2 regions of the Rhizobium sp. SRI_017 genome follow, and region 2 is predicted to be linked to the other one. Evidence: predicted binding sites of a transcription regulator. Region 2 holds the regulator's gene; the other holds the start of a gene.

The links. Region 2 encodes LexA, which represses DNA repair genes until DNA is damaged. Its sites were predicted from a motif close to TGTTCNNNNTGTGTTCNG; they were not measured.
Region 1: AC2YI2_RS29445 (ATP-dependent helicase) is a predicted target of LexA. The motif match lies at 2,200-2,217, and genes of this name have one in related genera.

Annotation. Positions count from the first base shown of each region.
Region 1 is NZ_JBYCZP010000019.1:66,241-70,341, reverse strand. Features, by position in the region: gene recX (recombination regulator RecX) at 1-67, opposite strand, end outside; gene AC2YI2_RS29445 (ATP-dependent helicase) at 64-2,166, opposite strand; gene AC2YI2_RS29440 (nitrile hydratase accessory protein) at 2,508-2,879, opposite strand; gene nthB (nitrile hydratase subunit beta) at 2,866-3,525, opposite strand; gene nthA (nitrile hydratase subunit alpha) at 3,522-4,101, opposite strand, start outside.
Region 2 is NZ_JBYCZP010000004.1:232,574-236,674, reverse strand. Features, by position in the region: gene AC2YI2_RS11330 (LysR family transcriptional regulator) at 1-666, shown strand, start outside; gene AC2YI2_RS11325 (hypothetical protein) at 681-1,013, opposite strand; gene lexA (transcriptional repressor LexA) at 1,395-2,111, shown strand; gene gmd (GDP-mannose 4,6-dehydratase) at 2,400-3,473, shown strand; gene fcl (GDP-L-fucose synthase) at 3,478-4,101, shown strand, end outside.

The DNA of each region.
Region 1 (4,101 bases), on a different contig from region 2:
GCGTGGGCACATCAGAGGTTTCGGCCGGCCGCGGCTCTTCATCAGGCAGAAACAGGTCCTGGCTCACCGCCACATGCCCCGCATGCGGGCGCCGACATCGACGCGCATCGACCGCGGAGCATTGGGGCCGGCGGCGGCGCCCGCCCTGCCCTTCGGCCAGCTCGTGACTTCGAAATACTGCAGAAGCGTCGCCGGGATGAAGCGGGTACGTGAGGCGTAGACATGCTTGTCGCCTTGCGCATGCTGGCCATGGACGAAGAAGCGCTGCGGGGTGATCAGGTTGAGATCGTCCTTGGCGCGGGTCATGGCGACATAGAGCAGCCTGCGCTCCTCCTCCAGTTCCGGCGTCGAGCCGGTGCCGAGATCGGAGGGGATGCAGCCATCGACGCAGTTCATCACGAAGACCGAGGTCCATTCCTGGCCCTTGGCCGAATGGATGGTGGAGAGGATGAGGTAATCCTCGTCGAGCAGCGGCACGCCGGCCTGGTCGCTGGTCGCTTCGGGCGGGTCGAGGGTGAGTTCGGTGAGGAAGCGCTCGCGCGAGGTGTAGCCCGAGGCGATCTGTTCGAGCTGGATCAGATCGGCCTTGCGGGTTTCGGCGTCTTCGTGGATGCGGTCGAGATGCGGCTCGTACCAGAGGCGGGCCTGCTCGATGTCCGTCGGCCAGCCGGCTCCATGGGCGATGGCCTGCATGACGTCGACGAAAGCCGGCCAGTCGGCGCCCGTGCGCGGCGGGGCGGCCATTTCGGCGAGCGCCGTGATCGGCATCGGGCTGTCGGCCATGGCGTCGAGCACCTTGGCCGCCGAGGACGGGCCGATGCCCGGAAGCATCTGCAGCAGGCGGAAGCCGGCGACGCGGTCGCGCGGGTTCTGGGCGAAGCGCAACAGCGCCAGCATGTCCTTGACATGGGCGCTGTCGAGGAATTTGAGGCCGCCGAACTTGACGAAGGGGATGTTGCGGCGGGTGAGCTCGATTTCCAGCGCGGCGCTGTGATGCGAGGCGCGGAACAGCACGGCCTGCTGCTTGAGAATGGTGCCGGCCTCGCGGTTCTCGAGGATCTGGTCGGCGATGAAGATTGCCTGGTCGGCCTCGTCGCGGACGGTGACGAGGCGCGGGCGGGCATCGGATTCGCGCTCGCTCCACAGGTTCTTGGTGAAGCGCTCGCGGGCGAGATCGATGACGGCATTGGCCGCCTGCAGGATCGGCTGGGTCGAGCGGTAGTTGCGGTCGAGGGTGACGATCTCGGCTTCCGGCGTAAACGCCTTGGGGAAATCGAGGATGTTGCGGACATCTGCCGCGCGGAAGGAGTAGATCGATTGGGCATCGTCGCCGACAACGGTCAGCCCCCTGCCCCCGGGCTTCATGGCAAGCAGGATCGAGGACTGCAGGCGGTTGGTGTCCTGGTATTCGTCGACCAGGACATGATCCCAGCGTTCGCCGATCTCGCGGGCCAGGACCGCGTCGCCCATGGTCTGGGCCCAGTAGAGCAGCAGGTCGTCGTAATCGAGCACGTTCTGGGCCTGCTTGGCCTCGACGTAAGCCGCGAAGAGCTCGCGCAACTGGCCGCCCCAGGAAGCGCACCAGGGGAAGGCAGAGCGCAGGACTTCGTCGAGCGGGGATTCGGAATTGACGGCGCGGGAATAGATGGCGAGGCAGGTGCCCTTGGTCGGGAAGCGGTTTTCCAGCTTGGAGAAGCCGAGTTCGTGGCGGGCGAGGTTCATCAGATCCGCGCTGTCCTCGCGGTCGTGGATGGTGAATTGCGGGTCCAAGCCAATCTCGGGCGCGTAATCACGCATCAGCCGGGCACCGATCGCATGGAAGGTTCCGGTCCAGGCGAGCGCGTCGGTCAGCACGCCGGCATTGGGACCCAGGACCTGGCGGCAGACGCGTTCGACGCGGCGGGCCATTTCGCCCGCGGCGCGGCGGGAGAAGGTGATGAGCAGGATGCGGCGCGGATCGGCGCCACCCACAATGAGGTGGGCGACACGGTGGGCGAGCGTGTTGGTCTTGCCCGAGCCTGCACCTGCGATGATCAGCAGCGGGCTCGCGTCGAGATGCTCGCCCGGGCCGCTGCCATGGGTAACGGCGCGGCGCTGAGCGTCGTTGAGTTTTTCGAGATAGGCAGGTTCGATGGCACTCTCGGCCAGGGGCCTTGCACTCTGCATTCCACGTTCCCACGATGCCGGGCGCCGCATGCCCGGAACATTTGATGAACCTAGGAGATTCGGCGGGGATTGGGAAGAGTAGGGTATGTAGGCGATAAAGACCCCGCCCCGAAACCCCTCCCCACAAGGGAGAGGGGCCAACTCGTGGCACCGGCTCGCATCACAATGAGCTTTTCAACAAGCCGCAACGTTGTTTGAGGGCAGACGGGGAGCCGCAGATTGGCCCCTCCCCCTTGTGGGGAGGGGCTTCGGGGCGGGGTTTTTCCGAGTTCCCCCACCGGCCAACGCAATGGCAGTCGAGCTCCCCACCTGTCCGGCATGGCGCCCACATTGTCACAACGTCAGCGCAGCGGATCGTTCGCGAGTTCGATCGGCATGCCGTGCGGCGTGGCTTCGGCGGCGCGCTGCCAGCTGTGTTGCAGGCCTAGGATGGTGGCGGCGTCAGCGATGCCCTTGCTTTCCAGCAGGCCGGAGAGGGCCTCGACCCAGCAGTCGTAATAGTCGTGACCATCAGGATCGCGGTGCGGGCGCTTGACCTCCGACGAGAGGGCCTCGGCCCATTCAGCCCAGGTGAACAGGCCGCGGTCGAAAAGATGGACAGTGAGCGCGAAGGCTTCCGCCTGCCAGGGTTCGGCGAAGACGGGGTCGCCTTCGTGGGAACGCGGCAGGCCGGGTGTGTCGCGGAGCGCCGAAGGGACCTCACAGGTGCTCAAGATAGCTCTCCCAGGCGTCGATCGAGATGGTGAGGCCGGGCGCGGCATCCTCGCCCCAGATCTCTGCGCCGTCAAAGACGACGGTGTAGACCCATTGCGGGTTCTCGCCCTTGCCATGCGCATTGTCGTCGGGGAAGACGAAGGAGCCCTGGACGGTTTCGACCATACCGGTCTTGCCCTTGGCATAGCGCGGCAGGCGGCTATGGCTGGTTGGGGAGAAATTGCGGGTGCGGATGCGGTCGCCAGGGGCGAATTTCGGGGCTGCCTCCACGGGCCTGTCGCAGGGGCCGCCCTTGGCGAGCACGCCGGGGACCATCTCGGCTTTCAGCACGCGCTTGGGGGCTGCGCCGTCATTCTTCTTGTGACCAGCGGCGATCTCATCCTGCGTGGCAAAGCCGTGGCGGTCGAGCAGGACTTCAAGCGCGCGGATCCAGATCTCGTAATAACTCGCCGAGAGATAGGCCGGCGGCGGGATGTTTTCGCGGGCATGCCTCGACTCATCGATCGTCCAGGCGCCGAAGGCACCGCAGGAGAGCACGACGCCCAGCGCACGCTTTTCCCATTCGGCGTGGAAATAAGGCTCGTTCGGTTCGGGCGCAACCGGGCCGAAGCCCATCTGGCCGCCGAGATCGTGCGGGCCGTTCATCGCGCGGTCTCCGGGGTTCTGGCGATCGAGGTTCCGATCATCGCGTCGCGACTGACGAGATCGGCCAGCGCCGCCTCGTCGAGGCCCTCGGTACCGTCAGGACGCTCGGGGATGACGATGTAGCGGAGCTCGGCCGTCGAGTCCCAGACGCGGATCTTCTTGTCCTCGGGCAGTTCGATGCCGAATTCGGCGATCACGCCGCGCGGATCGATGATGGCGCGGGACCGATAGGCCGGCGCCTTGTACCAGACCGGCGGCAGTCCGAGCACGGCCCAAGGATAGCAGGAGCAGAGCGTGCAGACCACGAGATTATGGGTGTCCGGCGCGTTGAACACCGCCCGCATATGCTCACCCTGGCGGCCGGCATAGCCGAGGCTGGCAATGGCCGCGGTGGCGTCGCGCTTCAGCCAGTCGGCGAATTCAGGATCGGACCAGGCCTTGGCGACGACACGGGCGCCGTTCTTCGGACCAACCTTGGTTTCGTAGGTCTCGACGATGGCGTCGATCGCGGCCGGGTCGATCAGGCCCTTCTCGGTGAGCACCGTTTCGAGCGCTTTCACCCGCGCCTGCATGTCG
Region 2 (4,101 bases):
GGCAGTTTTGCAGCGCCGGCGGGAGCACTCACGATCACCGCGCCGGTATTGTTCGGCCGGCTTTATGTTCTTCCGATCCTTCTCGATTTCCTCGACAAATATCCTGCGATGCAGGTCCGTTTCTTGTTGCTTGACCGGGTCACGCATCTTGTCGAGGAAGGTATCAATGTCGCGGTTCGCATTGCGCATCTGCCGTCGTCTGCGCTGACCACCCAGCGGGTCGGCGCGATCCGGCAGGTCGTCTGCGGATCGCCCGCCTATTTTGACCGTGCGGGCATTCCGCACGTACCCGACGAGCTCGCGCAGCATCGACTTATCGGGCGCGATGGCATTTTCGGCGGATCCGAATGGCGATTTGGTCGGGACGACTCGATCCGCGTTGCGATTTCCACGCGCTTCATCTGCAACACCAACGATGCTGTGATCGAGGCGGTGCTGAGCGGCTGGGGCATCTCCCGCTTCCAGTCCTATCAGGTCGCCGAACCGATCGCTGCCGGCCAGCTTGTTCCGGTGCTCACGGACTACGAGCGCGAGCCGGTGCCCATCCATATTGTCCATGCAGAGGGACGCGAGAGTTCGGCACGGCTTCGCGCCTTCGTCGATTTCGCGGCGCGACGGTTGCGTGCCGATCCACGGCTGCAGATCGCATCCGATGGACGGAGATAGTCACTGGCGGGGATTTATGCGGCTGCGCCGTCGGCCGAGACCCATTGGCCTTTGCGGCGCGATTTCACGTCGTAGCAGGCCTTGTCGGCCGCCGACACCAGTTTGGAGACGGATTGCGCCGCGCCAGTGATCGACTTGACGTCGACGCTGGCGCCAATTCCATAATTCTTGCCACTGAAGACAGGATCGAGAGCCGCGACCGCCTTGGTGATCCTGTCACAGATGCGATCGGCAAGTCTCGCGTTGGCACGCGGTCCGCCCGCTGGATGCGGGCGACCAAGCCAGGGACCTGCGATAAGCTCGACATCGTGCCGGCATATGTCGATCCTTGAGGCGGTTCCGCCCATTGTTTCACCTCAGCGACGGGGATGATGAGGCGCTGCCAACGCCCTGACAGGCGGCAAGGGTGCGGACATTTTCACCTTCGCGGCAACGGACTGGATTTCACGCTCGCGAAGTCTGGCAAGAATGCGCGCTTGTCGGCTTTGTCGGCGGTGACATCCTTCTCATCGGCATCAAGCCGACTGAGATAGACGCGAGCGACTTCACCGCCATCTGACAGGTCTAAAACCGAACTACGGGGCGCGCGAGCGCCGCGTAGTTCGGCGTGCGAAATATTCTTATTGATCCATGCAGATATAAGCAAATTTTAAACCCTTGCAGAACATACATGGAACATATAGTGTTTGTTCCAGATTTGTTTCACCGATTCTGCCCGGGGATAGACGATGCTCACCAGAAAACAGCAGGAATTGCTTCTCTTCATTCACGAGCGGATGAAGGAGTCGGGAATTCCGCCATCTTTCGACGAGATGAAGGATGCGCTCGATCTCGCGTCCAAGTCCGGCATCCATCGGTTGATTACTGCCCTGGAGGAGCGCGGCTTCATCCGGCGCCTGCCAAACCGGGCGCGTGCGCTCGAGGTCATCAAGCTGCCCGAGGCCTATTCGCCGAGCGTGAAGCCCACCAAGGGTTTTTCACCCAGCGTCATCGAGGGTTCGCTCGGCAAGACGCCTGCCCCGGCATCACCCCGACCGTCAGCCAACGATGATGCCGATGGTTCAGTGTCGATCCCCGTCATGGGGCGGATTGCCGCCGGTGTGCCGATTTCAGCAATTCAGAATACCACGCACGACATTGCCGTGCCTGCGGGCATGATCGGCGCAGGCGATCATTATGCGCTCGAGGTCAGGGGTGACTCGATGATCGAGGCCGGCATTCTCGACGGTGATACGGTCATCATCCGCAATGGCAACATTGCGAGCCCAGGTGACATCGTGGTGGCACTCGTCGACGACGAGGAAGCGACGCTCAAGCGGTTCCGCCGCAAGGGCGCTTCGATCGCCCTCGAAGCCGCGAACCCTGCCTATGAGACACGCATCTTCGGCCCCGATCGTGTCAAGATCCAGGGTAAGCTTGTCGGGCTGATCCGCCGCTACCACTGATAACGCAAGCGCGTCGACGGAACATTTCTGAAGCCCGTGCGTTCAGGCAGCGTACGGGCTTTCGTCTGTCTGCAAGACAGGACGATTGCAGTGTTTAGCGACCTTCGGTATGGAAGGCCGCAGGGGCAGAAATTTCAAGGTCTTCGAGCTTTCGCCGGTGCGGTTCCGGTTTCCGGATCGCCTCTTTGCCGTGCGACCGGGTTCTGACATTTTGCCGCCCCAATCGGCCACTAGCGCCAAGGCCAACGGGTGAGACATCCCACGGATTGCGTTCAACAGGAGACGTCATTGAGCACTGAGAAGAGAAAAGTTGCGCTCGTCACGGGCATTACCGGCCAGGATGGCGCCTATCTCGCCGAACTTCTTCTCGAAAAGGGCTATATCGTCCACGGCATCAAGCGCCGCTCCTCCTCGTTCAACACGAGCCGCATCGAGAGCATCTACCAGGATCCGCATGTCGAGAACCAGCGATTCATCCTGCACTACGGCGACATGACCGACTCGACCAACCTGATCCGCATCGTGCAGGAAGCGCAGCCGGACGAGATCTATAACCTTGCGGCGCAGAGCCATGTGCGCGTGTCTTTCGAGACGCCGGAATACACGGCAAATGCAGATGGCATCGGCACGCTGCGCCTGCTGGAAGCGATCCGCATTCTCAAGATGGAAGAGAAGACCCGCTTCTATCAGGCCTCGACCTCCGAGCTCTATGGCCTCGTGCAGGAAGTCCCCCAGCGCGAGACGACGCCATTCTATCCGCGTTCGCCCTACGCCGCGGCAAAACTCTATTCCTACTGGATCACGGTCAATTACCGCGAAGCCTATGGCATGCATGCCTCAAACGGCATCCTGTTCAACCATGAGAGCCCGCTGCGCGGCGAGACCTTCGTCACCCGCAAGATCACCCGCGCCGCCGCCGCCATCCGCCTCGGCAAGCAGGAAAAGCTCTATGTCGGCAATATCGACGCCAAGCGCGACTGGGGCCATGCCCGCGAATATGTCCGCGGCATGTGGCTTATGCTGCAGCAGGACAAGCCGGACGATTACGTGCTCGCGACCGGCGAGACCACGGAAGTGCGCCAGTTCATCAACTGGGCTTTCGAAGATGTCGGCATCAATCTCGAATGGCGCGGCCAGGGCGTCGAGGAGAAAGGCTACGACCAGCTTTCCGGCAAGATCGTGGTCGAGATCGATCCCCGCTATTTCCGCCCGACCGAAGTCGAACTCCTGATCGGCGACCCGTCCAAGGCTCACCAGCAGCTTGGCTGGAAGCACGAGACCTCGGTGCGCGACCTCTGCCGCGAGATGGTCAATGAAGACCTCAAGGTCATGCAGACCGCCACGGTGATGAAGGAAGCCTGAGCCGATGTATTCGCTAACAGGAAAGCGGGTCTGGGTGGCCGGCCATCGCGGCATGGTGGGGTCCGCCATCGTCCGGCGGCTGGCCAGCGAAGGCTGCGAGGTGCTGACCGCCTCTCGCCAGGATGCCGACCTGCGGAACCAGGCCGAAACCACTGCCTGGATCGAGAAGACCAGGCCGGATGCGGTGTTCTTGGCAGCCGCCAAGGTCGGCGGCATTCTCGCCAACGACACCTATCCGGCGGACTTCCTCTATGACAACCTGATGATCGAGGCCAACATCATCAACGGCGCCCACAGGGTGGGTGTCGAGAAGCTGATGTTCCTCGGCTCGTCCTGCATCTACCCGAAGTTCGCACCACAGCCGATCACCGAAGACGCTCTGCTGACCGGACTGCTGGAACCGACCAACGAATGGTATGCCATCGCCAAGATCGCCGGCATCAAGCTCTGTGATGCCTTTCGCAAGCAGCATGGTTCGGATTACATCTCCGGCATGCCGACCAATCTCTATGGCCCCGGCGATAATTTCGACCTCAATTCCTCGCATGTCATGCCGGCCCTGATCCGCAAGGCGCATGAGGCGAAGCTGTCCGGCGCACCCTCGATCACCATCTGGGGAACCGGCACG